Regions from separate parts of the Enterococcus sp. LJL99 genome, predicted to be linked through region 2. Evidence: predicted binding sites of a transcription regulator. Region 2 holds the regulator's gene; the other holds the start of a gene.
What was found. Region 2 encodes LexA, which represses DNA repair genes until DNA is damaged. Its sites were predicted from a motif close to CNAACANNTGTTNG; they were not measured.
Positions count from the first base shown of each region.

Region 1: dinB (DNA polymerase IV) is a predicted target of LexA. The motif match lies at 3,476-3,489, and genes of this name have one in related genera.

Region 1 covers NZ_JBTXLT010000001.1:339,886-344,809, reverse strand. Annotated here, with positions in the region: gene ACYSNW_RS01695 (PSP1 domain-containing protein) at 1-154, shown strand, start outside; gene ACYSNW_RS01690 (DNA replication initiation control protein YabA) at 147-494, shown strand; gene rsmI (16S rRNA (cytidine(1402)-2'-O)-methyltransferase) at 639-1,505, shown strand; gene ACYSNW_RS01680 (ammonium transporter) at 1,714-2,931, shown strand; gene ACYSNW_RS01675 (P-II family nitrogen regulator) at 2,943-3,299, shown strand; gene dinB (DNA polymerase IV) at 3,538-4,677, shown strand; gene nrdG (anaerobic ribonucleoside-triphosphate reductase activating protein) at 4,736-4,924, opposite strand, start outside.
Region 2 covers NZ_JBTXLT010000010.1:43,272-59,695, reverse strand. Annotated here, with positions in the region: gene ACYSNW_RS14070 (aldo/keto reductase) at 1-3, shown strand, start outside; gene ACYSNW_RS14065 (peptide ABC transporter substrate-binding protein) at 102-1,730, opposite strand; gene ACYSNW_RS14060 (GNAT family N-acetyltransferase) at 1,895-2,368, opposite strand; gene metA (homoserine O-acetyltransferase MetA) at 2,481-3,407, opposite strand; gene ACYSNW_RS14050 (YczE/YyaS/YitT family protein) at 3,557-4,195, opposite strand; gene ACYSNW_RS14045 (NADH oxidase) at 4,364-5,716, opposite strand; gene ACYSNW_RS14040 (RidA family protein) at 5,965-6,345, opposite strand; gene perR (peroxide-responsive transcriptional repressor PerR) at 6,365-6,790, opposite strand; gene ACYSNW_RS14030 (4-hydroxy-3-methylbut-2-enyl diphosphate reductase) at 7,268-8,263, shown strand; gene ACYSNW_RS14025 (glucosaminidase domain-containing protein) at 8,366-9,223, opposite strand; gene tkt (transketolase) at 9,509-11,503, opposite strand; gene ACYSNW_RS14015 (DUF896 family protein) at 11,602-11,844, opposite strand; gene lexA (transcriptional repressor LexA) at 11,993-12,613, shown strand; gene ACYSNW_RS14005 (dihydrofolate reductase) at 12,866-13,366, opposite strand; gene ACYSNW_RS14000 (thymidylate synthase) at 13,386-14,333, opposite strand; gene ACYSNW_RS13995 (ABC-F family ATP-binding cassette domain-containing protein) at 14,346-16,241, opposite strand; gene ACYSNW_RS13990 (cation:proton antiporter) at 16,308-16,424, opposite strand, start outside.

The DNA.
Region 1 (4,924 bases), on a different contig from region 2:
TGGTAAAGGAAAAGTAGTTGGGTTAAACTTGTTAAGTAGAGTGATTAAGGTGCGCTTAGTTGGACGTGAAACAGCGGTAGAATATGAGTATGAAGAAATAAAAGAAGCTACCGAAAAAGCTCGAGTTGCCGAAACGGGTGATTTGAATGGATAAGCGTTCTTTATATGATGGTGTAGATTCATTAGAACAAGAATTAAAAGGAACTCTTTCTCAATTGAGCGAGATTAAAGAGGCTTTGCATGAGTTGGTTGAAAAAAATACGACCTTAGAGATTGAGAATCAACGACTTCGTGAACATTTACAAGAATTGAATAAACTAGCAAATGAATCAGCTGATTCAGCCAAACAAGAACTTTCTAAATCTAGAATGAATTTAGAGAAACTTTATGAAGAGGGCTTCCACGTATGTAATATTTTATATGGTTCTCGTCGCGAAAATGATGAAGAATGTGCCTTTTGTTTAGATGTAATTTATGGAGAGCGAACGAAGTAAACATAAGTAAAATACAATATAGTAAGAGATTGAGACGAAGAGTGTGAATTTTGGTGCTGAGTAATACGATAATTAATCGTAACTATTTGGTTCTGAAATGAAGGCACTATTGTCTTAATCTCTATTTTTGAAAGGATGTTGCAGATGCTAAAGCAAAAGAGCTATGCTGAAAGCTCAGCTGGGTGTTTATATTTAGTTCCAACGCCAATCGGTAACTTGGAAGATATGAGCTATCGCTGCATTAAACAACTTAAAAACGCTACTTTAATCGCTAGCGAAGATACAAGAAATACCCAAAAATTATTAAACCATTTTGAAATTTCAACACCACAATTAAGTTTTCATGAGCATAATTTTAAAGAAAGAATTCCCCAATTAATAAAAAAAATGCAAGCAGGGGATACCATTGCTCAAGTTAGTGATGCTGGGATGCCTTCTATTAGTGATCCAGGTCATGAATTGGTGGAGGCTTGTTTAAAAGAAAACATTAAAGTGATTGCCTTACCGGGGCCTTCTGCAGGAATTACTGCGTTGATTGCTTCTGGATTGATTCCTCAACCTTTTACATTTTACGGATTTTTACCTCGAAAGAAAAAAGAACAAGTTGAACGATTAGCTGATTTAAAAGAATTAGAAGCAACTAGTATTTTTTATGAATCCCCCTACCGTATTTTAGCTACTATAAAAAATATGGCAGAGGTATTTGGTTTTGAAAGGCAAGCTGTTATTTGTCGCGAATTAACAAAACTGCATGAAGAATATTTGCGTGGCTCACTGGCTGAATTAATTGATTACTTGGCTGAAAATACACTTAAAGGAGAATGTTGCCTACTTGTGGCTGGCTTTTCTGGTGAAAAAGAAATTGATGATGAATCATTGTTGTTATCAATTCGTCAACATGTGGAGCAATTAATCGATGAAGGTTTGTCATCTAAAGAAGCAATTAAAGAAGTAGCGAAAGGTAGAAAATTAAAAAAGCAAGAAGTCTATAAAGAATATCATGTTGATTGATTTTTTTAGATTGATAGTTGAATGAGTAGTGAAAAAATAGAAAACTGATTTATCGATGTTAATAAAAGTAACTTCATTTGTTAGGAAAATGAAGTTATTTTTATTTTTTTTAAGTTTTTGCTAGTTATTGGGATTATATGATGGTAGAATAACTAACATCAACTGGTTGAGAGTTGATAATTTTTACTATTTTAGGGGGATGATTGATATGGAAGCTGGAAATATTGCATTTATTTTAATTTGTTCGGCTATGGTATTTTTAATGACACCTGCATTAGCTTTTTTTTATGGAGGATTAGAACGTCGAAAGAACATTCTAAATACTATTATGATGGTTATCTGCGTCATGGGTTTAGCTTCTGTATTATGGATTATTGTAGGATATAGTCTCTCATTTAGTGGAGACCAGTTATTTGTCGGAAATTTTGATAAATTATTTTTTAATCATGTTTCATTAACAGAAGGTGAAGGAATTCCAGAGGCTTTATTTGCTGGATTTCAAATGATGTTTGCGATTATTACAACGGCGATTATTACAGGAGCGGTTGTTGGAAGAATGAGATTTTCAGCAATCTTTATTTTTATTGCTATTTGGTCAATCATCGTCTATTATCCAATGGCTCATATGGTTTGGGGCGGTGGCTTTTTAGAAGAAATTGGTTCGATTGATTTCGCTGGTGGAAATGTTGTTCACATCAGTTCAGGTATTTCAGGTTTAGTATTAGCTATTGTTTTAGGTCAACGAAGAGAGTATCGACAAAATGAATATCGACCACATAATATTCCGTTTGTTGTTTTAGGAGCAGGGTTACTTTGGTTCGGTTGGTTTGGTTTCAATGCTGGTTCGGCGTTGGCAGCTGATGGGTTAGCAATTCATGCGCTATTAACGACCAATACTGCAGCTGCAACTGCGATGCTTTCTTGGATGTTGATTGAAAAATTAACAATTGGAAAGCCAACCGTTATCGGTGCTTGTACCGGAGCTGTTGTTGGTTTAGTAGCCATCACACCAGGAGCAGGTTTTGTCTCACTTTGGAGTTCTTTTGTTTTTGGCGCTTTAGTTAGCCCGTTTTGTTATTATTTCATTTCATTTGTAAAACACAAATTAGGCTATGATGATGCCCTTGATGCGTTTGGTTGTCATGGTGTTGGTGGGATTTTTGGTGGAATCATGACGGGCGTATTTGCTGATCCTTCAATTGGAGGAAAAACTGGTTTACTTTATGGCGGTGGGGAATTATTTATTGCTCAAGTAGCTAGTATTGCATTTACCGTTGTTTTTGCTGCTGTGGCTAGCTATTTAATTATTAAAGGCATTCAGTTATTTATGCCAATTAGAGTTACGGCAAAAGAAGAAGCAATTGGCTTAGATCGAATCGAGCATGATGAAACGGCTTATCCTACCTTTATGGGATTAGATTCTTAGGAGGACGATGAATGAAAAAAGTAGAAGCAATCATTCAACCAGAAAAATTAGAAGAAATAAAATTAGCTTTAAATGAGATTGTCGATGCAACGGGGATGACTGTTTCACAGGTTTTAGGTTGTGGGAATCAAAAGGGAATCAAAGAGTACGTGCGCGGGCAAGAAGTCATTACTACGTTATTACCAAAAGTGAGAGTTAGTTTTGTTGTCTTAGACGAAACAGTGGAGAAAGTTATTTCGTTGATTTTGGAAACTTGTCAAACAGGAACCGTCGGAGATGGGAAAATTTTTATTTCAACGGTTGACGAGGCAATCCGCATTCGAACAGGTGAACGTGGAGTTAATGCAATCCAAAACACGACTAAATAAAGTAAAAATGGTAAATTTATAAGAATAAGCGATAAATCATGAAGATAACTAGAAACATGAAAAGTTCACATTCTATGTTGGATGAGTGGTACTTGATGTTCTTCAAGTTTTTATGATAAATCGCTTATTTTTTTATGAACTACTTTTGACCTAAACGAGTCTTTTTTTATTGATAACGAACAAAAGTTCGTCTATAATGAATAGAACGACAAGCAGTTATTTTAGGGGGAAAATCTCAATGCCGAATGAATTACGTTTTCCTTTGAAAAAGGATACTTCACGTAAAATTGTTCATATTGATATGGATGCTTTTTTTGCATCTGTCGAAGAACGAGATCATCCAGAACTTGTTGGCCATCCATTAGTCATTGCTCGCCATCCTAGTGATACAGGCGGACGGGGAGTGGTAACGACTGCCAATTATGAAGCGCGCAAATTTGGGATTCATTCAGCGATGAGTGCGCAAAAAGCGTTTGAATTGTGTCCAGAAGCCATTTTTAAACCTGGTGACCATCAAAAGTATTCAGAGATTTCGCAGCAAATTCGAGCCATTTTTCGTCGTTATACCGATATTATTGAACCAGTTTCGATTGACGAAGCCTATTTAGACGTCACAACGAATAAAATTGGTAGTAAATCAGCAATTAAAGTCGCGAAATTGATTCAATTTGATATTTGGAACGAGCTTCATTTAACTTGTTCAGCAGGAGTAAGTTATAATAAATTTTTAGCTAAACTAGCATCGGATCACCAAAAGCCAAAAGGTTTGACAGTTGTAATGCCAGAGGATGCAGAAGCTTTTTTAAAGGCCTTACCGATTGAAAAATTTCATGGAATCGGTAAAAAAACTGTTCCGAAAATGCATGATTTAGGCGTTTTTACGGGTGAAGATTTATATAATATCGATGAAATGGAACTAATTCGGCAATTTGGCAAGATGGGCTATTCTCTTTATCGAAAAGTTCGAGGGATTCATAATTCACCAGTAAATGTAACTCGAGATCGTAAATCTGTCGGTAAAGAACATACCTATGGCGTCCCGCTCAGAACAGAGGATCAAGTAGTCACTCAGCTTAGACAGCTTTCAGAACGAGTAGAAGCTTCTTTAAAACGAGTGCAAAAACATGGGAAAACAGTGGTTTTGAAGGTTCGTTATGCGGACTATACAACAATTACCAAAAGAAAAACGTTACCGGAATATGTTTCGAAAAAGGAGCAGATTTATTATCAAGCGCATTTGATTTGGGAAGAAGTTTTAGGTTTGGAGTCGGGAATCAGACTATTAGGTATCACTGTGACAAATCTTGATCCTGTGACGTATGAAAATATTACTTTGCCTTTATGGGAAAAGCAAACCTCCGATAATAAAAAAGAGTAGAGATAAGAAAATCAACAATGATTTTTCTTATTCCTGCTCTTTTTTATGATTAGAACAATCAAATAAGTTTGGCTTTCTTGATTTGTTCGTAGGATTTTTCTGCATCATGGCATTTATCCCAGATAATCGGTTTACCGCTGGCTAATGATTTTTTGACATCTAAGATTCTTTGGTTGCTACTACCGCGAAATTGCAGATTTAAATCACGCTTGGCTAGTTCGAAACGACCATCAACTAAAATATCTAT
Region 2 (16,424 bases):
TAGAAAAATGCGATTAAGATAACTATCAAAAGAGTTATATCACCTCTACAAATAAAAACAAGTAGATTTCACTGCCAGTAAAATCTACTTGTTTTTTACTTTTATTCACTTAAATAAGCTGTTTTATAATCAAACTGTGCACCCGTACTATGACTGATTACATTTTTCAACTCCGTATTTCTTAATCTCGCTTCAGCTTTTTGAATCAATGGAGCAATTCCATAATCAGCTAATAAAATCTCTTCAGCTGAAATATAATCATTCCATCTTTTTTCTAAATCTGTTATATCTTGATTTGAAGCCAAAGAAACTAATTCATCATATTTTGGATTAGTATATTTTCCATAGTTATAGACAGATTCAGCTGTAAACAAATCTAAGAAACTGCTTGGATCAGCATAATCAGCTGTCCAACCAAATAAAAATAGATCAAAATCAGCGGACTTTCCTCTTTCAACAGCGACTGATACAGGTACTACAGATACATTTACAGTTATCCCTTCCAAGTTATCTTGAATAGTAGATTGAAGGTACTCAGCAACTTTTTTGATTGCGTCTGTATCATACGCCAGTAAATCGATTTTTAATTCATTAATCCCTAGTTCTTTTTTCGCCTCATCCCATGCTATCTTTGCTTCAGAAATATCTGTTTTCACATGATTACCAGATTGTTTAGCAAAGTCTTCCCCACCTTTAGGATTAAATGACATTCCAGAAGGAACAATGCCTGTCGGCGCTAATGAACCATCACCTAAAATTTGATCCACGATGGCATTGCGGTCGATTACTAGTGAAATAGCTTTCCGTAGATTTTTATTTTGAAACTCTTTTTTTGTTTGGTTATATGAAAGATAGGTCGTTCCTGCCTTTTCAATCGAAACAAATTCAGGTGAAGCTTGATATTGTTTTGCTAACTCACCAGTTAGCAAAATATCATCGACTTGTTTAGCTTCAAAAAGATTGACGTTTGTCGCCGATTCTTTACTTACCTGATTTTTAATTTTAGTTAATTGAACTTTTTCTTTATCCCAATAATGATCGTTTTTAAGATACGTCCATTCAGTATCCGTTCCTGGCCCATCAAAATCAGCCAAAATAAATGGTCCATTATAAATTAAATGCTCACTTGATTTAGCATAGTTTTCCCCTTGCTCACTAACAAATTTTTCGTTTTGCGGAAAAAATGCAGGAAAAGCTAATAAGTGACTAAAATAAGGCGTTGGTTTTACTAAGGTGATTTCAATATTCTCATCATCCACTGCGGTGATTCCTAATGTAGTACTGTCTTTTTTACCAGCAATAATATCATCAGCATTTTCAATCGAAGAAAAAAGATACGAATATTCAGCCGCAGTTTCAGGAGCTACTGCTTTTCTCCAAGCATAAACATAATCTTCAGCAGTTACAGGTTCTCCGTTTGACCATTTTGCTTGATCATTTAATTCAATTTTATAAATCAGTTGGTTCTCATCTATTTCAGGCAGTTCTTTCGCACCAGCTAATTCTAGTTCATTTTCTGCTGTTAATCGGTACAACCCTTCCATTACATTATTCAAAGCGGTAATACTATACGTATCACTAGCTAAAACAGAATTCATAGTAGACATTTCTTGATCCACAGTCACTGTGATTTCTTGTTGTTTTTCAGTTGAATTCTCTTCTTTTCCTACACAACCAACTAAAGCAATACTGAAAATTGCTAGTACACCTAAACTCCGTTTAATTTTAATCATTTTATACCCCCCCCAGTTATTTCTTAATGAATTTTTAATCATTGTATCCTATGATCGAAACGAAATCAATGTAATTTATAAAAAAGAATGAGATTGAGATTAAACTAAAACTACTTTTCTCAAATTCATTCTTTACAATCGGATTATTATTATAAAAACAGTTATACTTTTTTTGACATCGTTATGTCTGTTGGTTGAAACCCTACTGATTCATACAAATGCACAGCTGATTTATTATGAGCAAAAACATGAAGACCAATCTCTGTTACATTCATCTCTTTTGCTTTAGAATCTAAACAATTCAATGCCTTTCTACCATAACCTTGATTTCGAAAGTCTTCAAAAATCAAAAAATCATAAATAAAAAATTTACGTCTATTCAATTCTTTTTCCAAATGAACCCATAAATACCCTATTGATTTCTCTATTTTTTCATCAAATAGTGTAAAAAGAAATTCATTCTTAGTCTCGTTTCCTTCTGGTAAAAGTGTAGCAAAACTTTTCTTAGCAAGTGATAAAGCTTCTGCTGCTTCCCAAGTACCAGCTTCAATTTTATCTTTCGCATAATCTGATATAGCAAAAGACAGATAATCAGTGTATTCTATATTTTTCATTTGATTTAATCGAATTGTCATAAGATACTTTCCAACTTTCGTTTTTTATTTTTAAATACACGATTATCAAACTAAATAAGTTATAGTTAACATAATATAATTATCATAAACCTAATCTGATTTGTCTTTTATTTTAGTTATTCTTTAACAAATCTTCCAAATGATAAGGCGTATTTTGGTACACCGCATAATTCAACCAATTCGAAAAAAGTAGTGACGCAGCCATATGCCAGCGTAATCTCGGTTCTTTCGAGCAATCATTCGCTGGAAAATAATTTTCTGGAATCAAGGGTGTTTCACCTTTATTTTGATCACGTAAAAATTCTTGCTGCAAGGTTTCTCGATCATATTCTAAATGACCCATCGCATAAAATGCACGATTATCTTTATTTCCAACTAAAAAAAGACCTGCTTCTTCTGATTCAACTAATATTTCTAAATCATCATCATTTTCTATATCTTCTCTGCGAACTTCAGTGTAACGAGAATGTGGAGCAAAAAAGCCATCATCAAACCCTTTAAAAATACACCAGGTCGGTTGAATTACCTCATGGAAATAAATACCAGATAGTTTCTTTTCTAATCTGTATTTATTAATTCCATGATGATAATATAATCCGGCTTGGGCTCCCCAACAAATATGGAAAGTTGAAAAAACATGTGTTTTACTCCATTCAAATATTACGTTTAATTCATCCCAATAATCAACTGCTTCAAAAGGTAGTTGTTCAATTGGAGCACCAGTAATAATCAACCCATCATAAAAATTATTTTTAACGGTATCGAATTTATGATAGAAACGCTCTAAATGATCAATAGAAGTATTTTTAACATCATGAGTGCTTGTATATAAAAATTCAACATGAATCTGTAAAGGTGTATTACTTAAAAGTCTTAGTAGTTGAACTTCTGTTTCATCTTTTTTAGGCATTAAATTAAGAACCAAAATTTTTAAAGGTCGGATATCTTGATGCATGGCGCGATCTTCGTCCATCACAAAAATTTTCTCTTTTTCTAATACTTTTATCGCCGGTAATTCTTTTGGTACTCTGATCGGCATAATCATATCCTCCTTTTAGTTCATTTTCTATAATTTTACGACAAAAAGAGCACAAAAGATAGTCTCATAAAGAAAAATCAGGTTCCTTTTCTTTATGAGACTAAAAGGTTGCTTAAAATAAGATTTTCCAAGACTCCACTACCATCGTATTAAGAACTAGATTTAACACTTTTTTCGATCAAAGGCTGACTGACCTTTTGATTCCAAAATTCAATCAACGGTCCTGTAAAAAAGGCATTAATAACCGTGCCAATACCTACAGGTCCAGTGAAAATTAGCGCAAGTACAACGAAAGAAACATCTTGTATGATTCGAATGGTTCGATATTGATAATTTGTATAGTCTACGATTATTGGTGCAATTGCATCATATGGCGCATTACCCAATTTTGCGGACATATAAAATGAAGCACCAAAAGTAAATATGGTAATTCCAATAACTAATAGAAAAATTCTTGATACACTTGTCACATTCAATTTAATCATATCTACATAAATCCAAGTAAAGAAATCAATAAAAAAGCCTGTTAAAACCATATTGATAACTGTACCAACCCCAATGTATTTTCGACCAAATACAAATACTATAAGTAGAATCAACACATTTACACCTAGTTGGTATACGCCTAGAGATAAACCAATGACTTCACTAATGCCAATATTTGCTGCTGTATATGGATCTAAACCAACATTCCCTATTCTTAAAGTAGCAACTCCAAATGCTAGGATAGCAACGCCTATCAAAGCATACAAAGAACGGATTACTAATTCTTTATTTGCACGACTCACTTTACCCCTCCTTTATGCTCTAGACAGTTATATTTATTATTAACATAATTGTAAATTCTATTCTATCTTAAAGCAAGTAAATCAATTAAGTAAAAAAACTAACAATCAGAAAATACTTAAGAAAAGCATTTCAAAATTGTTAGTTAAAAAAAGCATTAGCAAAATTTTTTATTTATTTAAGTTAATATTTTTTAAAGCTTCTTGTGCTAAAAGATTCAAATAGTTCCAAGGACGATCAAAATGAGGTTGGAAGAAGAAATCAGATAATGCTAAATCTTCCACTGTCATTTCATTTTGAACAGCTAAAGAAAGTGTGTTCGCAGATTGAGTGATATCATATTTCGACATCAACTGTCCACCAACAATTCGATTCGTTCCTTTTTCATAAACCAATTCCATCATCACATTTTCAGTTGTTGGCATAAATTCTGGACGATAGTTATCTTCGAAGAACGTAGAATCGACTTCTAAATTGTTAAGTTTAGCACTTTCTTGCGTTACTCCTGTTGATCCAATTTTCCAACCAAATAAATACAAACCAGAGGTTCCTTGTGTTCCACGATATGCAACTTTAGGTTCAGAAATATTAAGGCCAACCAACATCCCTTGACGAACTGCGTTAGTCGCTAATGGAATATAATTAGTTTTACCGCTTGGATTATAGTGTACTACTGCACTATCTCCTGCAGCAAAAATATCTGGATTACTTGAACGCATGTATTTATCAACTACGATTGCACCATTAGGTAACATTTCTACTTTATCTTTTAATAGTGTAGTATTTGGAAGGAAACCAACACACATAATAACCATATCAGCATCAAATTCTTGACTCGGCGTAACAACTTTTGAAATATTTCCTTCGCTATCAGCTTGAAATTCTTGAACGTTTTCACCTAATGCTAATGTAACTCCACGATCCACTAATTCTTTTTCTAAAACATCAGTAAACGGTTTATCCAAGTATTTATTTAAAATACGGTCTAATCCATCAATTAAGGTAACTTCTTTACCTGATTCTACAAATGCCTCAACGAGTTCGATACCGATGTAGCCACCACCAACCACAACAACTTTTTTGGCATCTTTTGCTTTTTCAATGATCACATTCGCTTGGTTATAGTTTTTACATAGTAGAACATTATTTGATTCAATACCAGGGATCGGAGGGATGATCGGCCAAGATCCAGTTGTCATCACTAATTTATCATAAGAAACAGTTTCTTCTTCATTTGTTATTAAATTTTTTGCCGTTACTTTTTTATTATCAACATCAATATTTTCTACGTTATGCTCCATTTTGACTTCAGCACCAAGAGATGCTAATTCTTCAGGATTCGAATAAAATAAGCCTGCAGCATCTTTCACTACTCCTCCAACATATAAGGCAATACCACAAGATAGAAACGAAACGTTATCATTTCTTTCATAAACAGTAACTTCTGCCTCCGGATTATTTGCTAAAATATTTTTTACTGCAGCAGTTCCAGCATGCGTGCATCCTACGACTACGACTTTCATTTGTGTAAATCCCTTCTTTCAAAAAATTGTTTCGCCAATCGTTATTTATTGATTGATCTATTATGACTATAACAAACTAAAAAAACGAGTTCGAGTTCTTTGCTTGTGAATTCATAATTATTTTTTCACAAACAGTAACGATTTTAATCATTTTTATTAAATCGGTTAAAAATCATTAGTTAAAAAGACTATTATAATAAGAAAAAAACTCGAAATCATTTTAATTTCGAGTTTGTGAATTCTATTTTCTATTCAGGAATGCTTGCAATAAATTCGATTTCAATTAAAACATCTTTTGGCAATCTTGCAACCTCAACCGCTGATCTTGCAGGAAGAGTATTAACGAATGCTATACCATAAGTTTCATTAAACGCAGTAAAATCATCCATATTCTTCAAAAAACAAGTTGTTTTGACGATGTGATTAAAATCTGTACCTGCTTCTTCTAAAATAGCCGCCATATTTTTTAATACTTGCATTGTTTGTTCTTCGATTGTTTCGCCAACTACTTCTCCTGTTTCTGGACTTAGAGGTACCTGTCCAGAAGCAAATAATAAGCCATTCAAAAGATTCGCTTGAACATAAGGTCCAATGGCTTTTGGTGCTTTGTGTGTGTGTATTCTTTTCATTATTTACTCCCTACTCCCTTTAATTTTGACACTCTGGACATAATCCATATAATTCTAAACGATGTTCATTGATTTCAAATCCAGTCAGCTTGCTAGCTGCCATCTCCACGTCATCAAGACCTGGATAATGGAAATCAACTATTTTCCCACAATTTTGACAAATTGCATGGTAATGTTTTTTTGAACTGAAATCAAAACGGCTAGATGCATCTCCATAACTCATTTCTTGCACAAAACCTATATTCGTAAACAATCGTAAATTGTTATAGACAGTTGCTACACTCATATTAGGAAAACGATTTTCTAGAGCGCGATAGATTTCATCGGCAGTTGGATGGCTGTGATTTTCAATCAAATATTCTAAAATTGCATATCTTTGTGGTGTGATACGAATATTAGCTTCCTTCAATTCTTCAAGCGCATTTTTTACCAGCGTATTATCCAAATGGCTCTCCTCCCTCTTCTTCTTTATTAAATAATACTATTTCTAATCTGCCTTTACAAGAAATAATCATCTTTTTCTTTGAAAAAAAGAAAATTTTCTTTATTTTTCTTAAAAATAGTTTATAAAACAACTCTTTATGAAAGAATTTTAATCACGAAATAAAGATCCTGTTTGTGATTTTTTTATCTTTACTAAAAAAATTGTAAGATAAACCAATCATTTTTATAACTAATTTTATTTTTCTATTTAGAGAATGTCGGAAATGGATAGCGACGACTATTTTTGTAATTTAGCTGGAATTCATCATCATAAAGCTTCGCTTATCTCACATAAGCTACATTTTCTCTTTTGATTTCTAGTTAATTGGCATTCCTCAATCATTTGCAAACATTTCCTAATTGAATTTCCATCTTTAAACAATTATAATATTTTTGTTGTATAGTAAATATATCTTGAAAAATAGGGGTTAACTAAAACATGGAAATTATAAATATTAGTCCTCGAGGCTATTGTTATGGCGTGGTAGATGCAATGGTTATTGCTCGAAATGCTTCTTTAGATGAGTCACTACCAAGACCAATTTATATTTTAGGAATGATCGTTCATAATGAACATGTCACCAATGCTTTTGAACAAATCGGGATTCACACTTTAGATGGAGCAAATCGAGAAGATATTTTATCCCAGATTGATGAAGGAACCGTTATTTTCACAGCACATGGAACTTCACCTAAAGTTAAACAACAAGCTATCGATAAAGGTCTTGTAACGATTGATGCAACTTGTCCTGATGTAATGATTACCCATGAATTGATTTTAGAAAAAGTAACAGCTGGTTACGAAATCATTTACATTGGCAAAAAAAATCATCCTGAACCAGAAGGCGCAATCGGTGTCGCACCGGAAAACGTTTATCTTGTAGCAAACTTAGAAGACATCAACAATCTTCAACTCGAAAATGATAAAATATTTGTCACTAATCAAACGACAATGAGTCAATGGGATGTAGCTAATTTAATGGATGCGATCAAATTGAAATATCCTCAAGTTGTTGTTCATAAAGATATTTGTAAAGCGACGCAAGTTCGTCAAGAGGCAGTTGTTAATCAAGCGGCAACTTGTGATTTAACTATTGTGGTGGGTGATCCTAAAAGTAACAATAGTAATCGGCTTGCTCAAGTTTCCGAACAACAGATTGGTGTTAAAGCATATCGCATAAAAGATGTTTCAGAAATAAATCCCGCTTGGTTCAACGAAGTTAAAAAAGTCGCGGTTACAGCTGGTGCTTCTACTCCAACGCAAATTGTGCGTGAAGTAATTGACTATTTAGAACAATTTGACTCACAAGATACTACGACTTTTGAGGCACTAACTAAAGTCACTGCCGAAAGCATCTTGCCTCGTCCTCGTATCAAAGATTTAAGTAAAAACAGAGAACGTCGATTAGCTGATTTGAGAAACGGTAAACGATAAAAGCGATTAGCTTGAAATCACAATTCAAAAACAAACGAGGTTGAAAATATTGCCACATTTTCAACCTCGTTTGTTTTATATTCTTAAAATTTTAACCATAAATCATGAAACAATTAACGTTTGTCCGACGGTTATTAATTCTGTACTTAGTCCATTAAGAGCCATCAATTGATCTACAGTTAGTCCATACCGTTCTGAGATTCCCCACAACGTGTCACCAGAAACGACAGTCACACTAGAACTATCAGTATAAGTTTGACCTGTTGCTTCAACAACAGCATTCGACTCATTTGCTACTTCTACCAGACTAGAATAACTCCAATCATAAGCAGTGAGTCCATAATTTTCAATCAGCCAATTCAATTTATAATTATAGTGTGGATCAGTTGCATAACGCCCTGCTAGAGCAGCAGTCGCATCTGAATAGTTTGTTGTATTGCTTTTCCATGATCCTGAATAATAATAATCACCAGTCGTAGAAACAGTTGTCTTTAATACGTTGGCATGATCTTGAAAAGATTCAGCATAAGAACTATAACTTCTAAATGGTTCCGTAATGGTCATCCACTGACCTTCCAGATATTCAGCTGTTGGCATATAAACAGATTGACCGTTATAACTGCCTTTGACGCCAAATAAATTGTAGTTAGGTGCTGAAGCAAGTGCAGAATCGCCAAAACTACTTTCTAATAAGGCTTGTGCTATCATTACAGAGGCATATAAATCATTTACTTCAGCTACATACGCAGCCGAATCGCTAATTGAATTAATAAAGGCTTGTTCTGAAGTTGTATCTCCTAAATTAGCTTCATTTGCCTGAACATTCACTGGTGCGATATTTCCTACAACAGGCATCAAAACTAACGAGGTTCCCACTAATGAAACAGCCTTTTTAGTATTGTCAGTTTTATTTTTTTGTTTCATAAAATGTCTTTCACTTCTTGTCATCTTATCGTCCAATTCCGCTCCTCCTCTAAAATTAGAGTTTCTTATATAATATCTTACTTTATTAGAATTTTTTATACAATAATTCATAACCAAAATTATATTTCTTAAAATAATTGTAACATAAAAGAAACATAAAAAAATGTTTTTAGCATTTTTATTCAAAGTTTCTAATAAAAATAAATAATAAAGGAGAAAACAAAAATTTGTAAAGATAAAAAAACTCGAAACAAAGCCAAAATCAGCTTTGTTTCGAGCTATTAATTTAATAGAAGTAGTCGAATTTTGTTACTAATTAAATTACAATTTATTAAATGTAGCAACAACATTTTCTACTGTAAAACCAAATTCACTTAATACTAAATCTCCAGGAGCAGAAGCGCCATAATGATTAATCGTAATTGTTGTTCCAGCAGAGCCAACGTAACGTTCCCATCCAAACGGAGAAGCTGCTTCAATCGCCACACGTTTTAAAACTTCTTTTGGTAAAACTGATTCTTTGTAATCCACCGATTGTTTTTCGAACAAATCAAAACTTGGCATTGAGACAACTGATACATCTGTCCCATTTTCAGCTAAAACTTTTTGCGCTTGAATCGCCAAATTCACTTCTGAACCAGTCGCAATTAAAATTCCTTCTGGTTTTGATCCTTTTTGTGCAGAGATTACATAAGCACCTTTTTGAACTGAATCACTTGCATGTTCTTTTGTTCCTTCAATTACTGGTAAGTTTTGTCTACTAAGAACTAAAATCGTTGGAGCATCTTTTGTAGTCATTGCAATTTTCCAAGCTGCTACAGTTTCATTTCCATCAGCTGGACGAATAACTTGTACACCAGGCATACAACGAACACTAGCTAATTGTTCAATTGGTTCATGAGTTGGACCATCTTCACCAACCGCTACTGAATCATGCGTCAATACATAGGTAACTGGTGTGTTTTGAATAGCTGCTAAACGAATTGCTGGACGTAAATAATCTGTAAATACAAAGAATGTTCCGCCGTAAATTCGACTTCCACCATGCAATTGAATCCCATTCATAGCTGCAGCCATCGCGAATTCACGAACACCAAACCAGATGTTACGTCCTTCGTATTGTCCTGGCTCAAAATCTTTTTCAGCAGCTACCATTGTATTATTAGAGGCAGATAAATCTGCTGACCCACCCCAGAAGCTTGGAACAGCTTTAGATAAGGCTTGAATTGTTTCTTTGCTAGTGACACGACTAGCTGCACTAGAACCAACTTCATAGCTTGGTAATTCATCTGCCCAATCTGCTGGTAATTCATCAGCAAAAGCGGTCTTGAATTGTTTAGCAAGTTCAGGATGTTCTTTTTCATAATTCGCAAAAAGTTCATTCCATGATGCTTCTGCTTTTTCCCCTTCAGTAATCATTGCTTCTTTAAAACGAGCTGCCACTTCTTCTGGAACAGTGAAATCAGGATATTCCCAACCATAAACTGCTTTTGCAGCTGTAATTCCGTCTTCGCCAATTGGAGCGCCATGAACAGCAGAGGTTCCTTCTTTTGGTGCGCCGTATCCAATAACAGTTTTAACCTCAATCAATGTCGGTTTGTTCGTTTCAGCTTTTGCTTCATCAATCGCTTTTGAAATTGCTGCTAAATCATTACCATCTTTTACTAAAATGTGTTGCCAACCATAAGCTTCATAACGTGCACCAACATTTTCAGTGAAAGCTTTAGAAATCGGACCATCAAGAGAAATATCATTTGAATCATACAACACGATTAATTTACCTAATTTCATATGACCAGCCATAGAACTTGCTTCTTGTGAAACACCTTCCATTAAATCGCCATCACCACATAAACTGAATGTATAATGATCCATCACTGGGAAACTATCTCTATTATAAGTTGCAGACAAATGAGCTTCAGCCATTGCCATCCCAACTGCCATTGCAATCCCTTGACCTAAAGGACCAGTAGTTGCTTCAACTCCATCAGTATGATGAACTTCAGGATGTCCTGGTGTTTTACTTTCCCATTGACGGAAATTTTTCAAATCATCAATCGTAACTTTATAGCCAGATAAATGTAATAAACTATAAAGAAGTGCAGAACCATGACCTGCAGATAAAATGAAACGGTCTCTATTAACCCAGTTCATAGATGTTGCTGGATTCACTTTTAAGTGTTTCGTCCACAATGCATATGCCATTGGGGCAGCACCCATTGGTAAACCAGGGTGACCTGAATTAGCTTTTTGAATCGCCTCAATACTTAATGTACGAACCGTGTTAACGCCTAGCTGATCTGTTGTATCGAACAAATAAATCATCTCCTATTTAGGTTTTTTTTACCTTTATTAGTTTATTTTAGCCTATTTAATCAATGAAAGCAATTACTTTTACAAAAAAAAGCAAAAAATTAATTTCGGTCATGCAATCCTTTTTCTTTTTGAATTTGTTTTAATTTTTCTGGAGTAACATCATTGCCTTCAGGGTCAACTACTTTCATCCCCTCAATATGATGTTTCATTCCACTTCTAAACGTTTCTAAATATTCCTGACGTAATTCTTTTTGTTCTGCTAATTCAGCTTCGGTTAAACTAGATTCTTTCGCCTTTTTAGCCAATTCATTTATACGGTTCATTTTGTCTTCTGATAACATGTTAGTTCCTCCTTCACTTTCCACATCTATCTTATAAGAACCTGCCTAAAAATACAACTCTCAACTCACAAAAAAACACGAACGCTTGTTTGATTATCTGTGAAAACTATGGTAAACTAAAAATATCATTAGAAAGAAGGTGCGACTTGTGGCAAAACGTACAGATACAAGACAAATTGAAGTCCTAAAATATATATATGAACAAGTTGAATTAAAAGGTTATCCACCCACGGTTCGCGAAATTGGCAAAGCAGTAGACCTTTCTTCTACTTCTACAGTTCATGGTCATTTAGCCAGACTAGAGAAAAAAGGCTTAATTTTAAGAGATCCTACTAAACCAAGAGCCATCGAGTTAACTGCTGAAGGTTTAGAAAAAATAGGTATTCAACCAAGCACCATTCCAATGCTTGGTGTTGTTACAGCTGGTGAACCAATTTTGGCTGTTGAAGAAGCTTCTGATTACTTCCCGCTTCCGCCTGATTTAAAGTATGAAAATAATTCTTTATTCATGTTAACCATTCGTGGAGAAAGTATGATTAATGCTGGCATACTCGATGGTGATCAGGTTATTGTTCGAAAACAAGCAACTGCTGAAAACGGCGATATTGTGATTGCGATGACTGATGAAGATGAGGCCACATGCAAACGATTTTTCAAAGAAGCAACTCATTTTCGTCTTCAACCAGAAAATGATGCATTGGAACCAATCATTCTAGCAAATGTTAGTATCTTAGGTAAAGTTGTTGGTTTATATCGCAATCATATTTAACTTTTTCAAGAACTAAAAATAGGCTAGCATCCAGAAAATTGACTCTTCAAATTTTCTGGATGCTAGCCTATTTCTATTCTTATTTTTCAAATTAGGAAGTTACTAAAAACAATTGAGACTTTCAAATTTTTCAAAAATCCAGTTGGAAATCAAGAAAAAAACGTAACGTATGTGAAACACAATCGAAGCTTTACAACAATAGATTTCAACTAAACTATAAAACTGTTTGTCACTATAAGTTTCAGAATTTTCCTAGTCGATTTGACATATTCTTTGATAAGTTTCAAACTGATATGGGTAATTGTTCTTTTGATCCTGCTCGCCCTCACTCAAATTGACAAGCGTCCACTCATCCCAATCAACTGTAGGAAAATATGTGTCTCCTTCAAATGTATGCTGAATAACCGTTCGATAAAGAACATCACAATAAGGAAGAAAGTTTTTATATACAATCGAACCACCTGCAATAAAAGTAATACCTGAAAACTCATCAGCATAGGTCAAAATTTCTTCAACAGAATGCATAACGATGATACCTTGAGCTTGATACAGCTGATCACTCGTCAAAACAATCGTTTTTCGATTCGGTAAAGGTTTACTTCCCATTCCCTCAAAAGTAGTCCGTCCCATTACAATTGTGTTATCTTCTGTCATCTGCTTAAAAAACTTCAAATCATTAGGTAAATGCCAGGGCATTTGATCGTCTTTACCAATCAACCCTTGCTCATCTTGTGCCCAAATAGCTGCTAACATCCTATTCCCCCTTTGTCATTTAAACGGCAATTGGTGCCTTAATCGTTGGATGTGGATCATACCCTTCAAGCATGATATCTTCCATTTCAAAATCAAAAACAGATTGCTTTTCTAGATTTAATTTCAATGTCGGACAGCTTCTAATTTCTCTTGTCAACTGTTCTTCCATTTGTTCAAAATGGTTATTGTATAAATGCGCATCTCCTAGAGTGTGAACAAACTCGCCAACTTCTAAACCAGTTTCGTGAGCAATTAAATGCGTTAATAGCGCATAACTAGCAATGTTAAATGGAACGCCAAGAAAAACATCAGCACTTCTTTGATAAAGTTGACAACTTAGTTTACCGTCATTTACATAAAACTGAAACATTGTATGACACGGCGGCAGCGCCATTGATGGAACGTCTTCAGGATTCCATGCTGATACAATTAAGCGACGAGAATCCGGTGTTGTTTTAATCATTTCAATCACAGCTTTGATTTGATCAATAAATCCACCATCTTTTGTTTCCCAATGACGCCATTGTGCCCCATAAATATTTCCTAATTCACCATGTTTCATTGCAAAATCATCATCAGATAAAATTTTTTCACAAAACAAATCATTTTGTTTGTCATATTCGTTTTTAAAGACTTCGTCTGTTAAACTTCGATGACCAAAATTTGTCATATCTGGTCCTGTATAGTCAGCGCTATTTATGTAACGTTCGAATGCCCACTCATCCCAAATATGATTATTATGTTGCAATAAATAGCGAATATTCGTATCGCCTTTTAAAAACCATAGTAATTCACTTTTTATTAGACCAAATGGCACACGTTTCGTAGTTAATAAAGGAAAACCTTCAGAAAGATCAAAACGCATTTGATACCCAAAAAGGCTTTTTGTTCCTGTCCCAGTTCGATCTCCTTTTTGATGTCCTTCGTTTAAAATTTTTCGTCCCAAATCTAAATAGGCTTCTTCCATAGTTACTTCCTCCTAGTTTTCAGCAAACTCACTTAAGTATTCCCAACGATCTAGTTTTTCTTCCAGTTCTTTTTCTGTTTGGGATAATTCTTTTTGCAGTTCTTGAAGTTTTGTAAAATCATCGACCTGTTGATTCATTTCATTAGTAATTGTTTCTGTTTTCTCTTCTAATTGCGCGATTTCTTGTTCAATCGTTGCCCATTCTTTTTGCTCCATATAAGTTAATTTAGATTTTTCTTTTTTCTCAATAACTTTATTTGAGTCATCTTCAATTTTAAGTTTCTTTTTGGTTTGCGCTTTTTCTTTGGTCGATTCGGCTAGATAATCACTCATTACACCGTAATAAGAAGTAATCTCACCAGCTCCTTTAAAAACTAGCAACTTCTCAATTGTCTTATCCAAAAAATAGCGATCATGAGAAACAGTGATTACAGCACCCTTAAATGTTCGAATATAATCTTCTAAAATTGTTAACGTATCAATATCTAAATCGTTTGTTGGTTCGTCCAGTAATAAAACATTCGGCTGACTAATCAAAAGTTTTAGTAAATATAACCGCCTTTTTTCGCCTCCTGAAAGTTTACCGATAATCGTTCCATGCATAAATCTAGGGAATAAGAAACGTTCTAATATTTCAGCAACGCCTATCGTTGTTCCATCAGAACGCTTAACCTCTTCTGCCGCTTCTTGTAAATAAGAAATCATTCGTTTTTCTGGATTCATCTTTTCATTTGTTTGTGTATAATAAGCAATTCGAACTGTTTCTCCCACTGAATAAATACCACTATCCAAAGGAATTCGACCAGCAATAATGTTCAATAACGTTGACTTGCCACTCCCGTTTTTTCCAGTAATCCCAATCCGTTCTCTTGATTGAACCAGTAAATCAAAGGCGTGTAAAATCGTTTTATTCTCAATAGCATAATCGCCATTTTTAATCTCAATTACTTTTTTTCCTAAACGTTGCGTAGCCAAATCCATATCGATTTGTTCTTTATGATTTGCCTGATTTAAGTTTCCTTTCAGTTCATGGAAACGATCTTGCCGCGCTTGTTGCTTTGTTCCACGTGCTTGAACTCCTGCCCGCATCCATTCTAATTCTTGTTTATATAGGCGGTTTCGTTTCTCATCTTGTTCAACCTCAACCCGTTCGCGTTCTGCTTTACTAATCAGATACGTCTCATAATTTCCTTTATATTCAAAAATTCGTCCAAATGACAATTCGAAGATACGATTTGATACCCGGTCTAGAAAATAGCGATCATGGGTAACCATTAAAACCGCACCACGATACTGATTTAAATAGGTTTCAAGCCACGTAATTGCATCGTAGTCTAAATGGTTGGTCGGTTCATCAAGTAAAAGTAAATCAGGCGATTCTATTAACACTTGAGCTAAACTGACTCTTTTTTTCTGTCCACCAGATAAATCACGGATTTTTTTATCTAATGTATCAATTCCTAATTTTTGAAGAACAATTTTAGCTTCAGTATCTGCATTCCAAGCATCCTCTTTATTCATGAGTTCTTCTGCTTGAACATATTGCTTTTGAATTTGCTCGTTCGTACCGTCTTCAGCCAATGCTAATAAAGCTAATTCATAATTTTTAACGGCTCGAAGAATAGGAGTATCGCCTTGAAATACAGCCTCCACAACAGATAAATCTTCATTCAACGTTTGGTCTTGGGATAAGTAGCCGATTTGATAGTCATTAGGGACCTGAAAAACTGTACTGTCGCCATCACCACTATCTTTTGATGCAAGAATATTCAACAACGTGGTTTTTCCTGTTCCGTTCGTTCCGATTAATCCAATACGGTCTTTTTCATGTATTGAAAAAGCGATTTGATCAAATAACGTTTTTTCGCCATATGTTTTCGTTAAATTGGAAATTTTCAATTCTTTCATTTTAAAATCACGCCCTTTTCATCCTTGCCTATTGTATCAAAAAAAAACGAAAAAAAGAAGCTAGTTTTATTTTTTACTAGCTTCTTCTCTAACTTGTTTCCGTAATCTATTAAAACCAAGCCCATTTGCAGTGTCATTAATTGAAAAAGATTCTAATAAATTGACATTTTTTCGGTATTCATT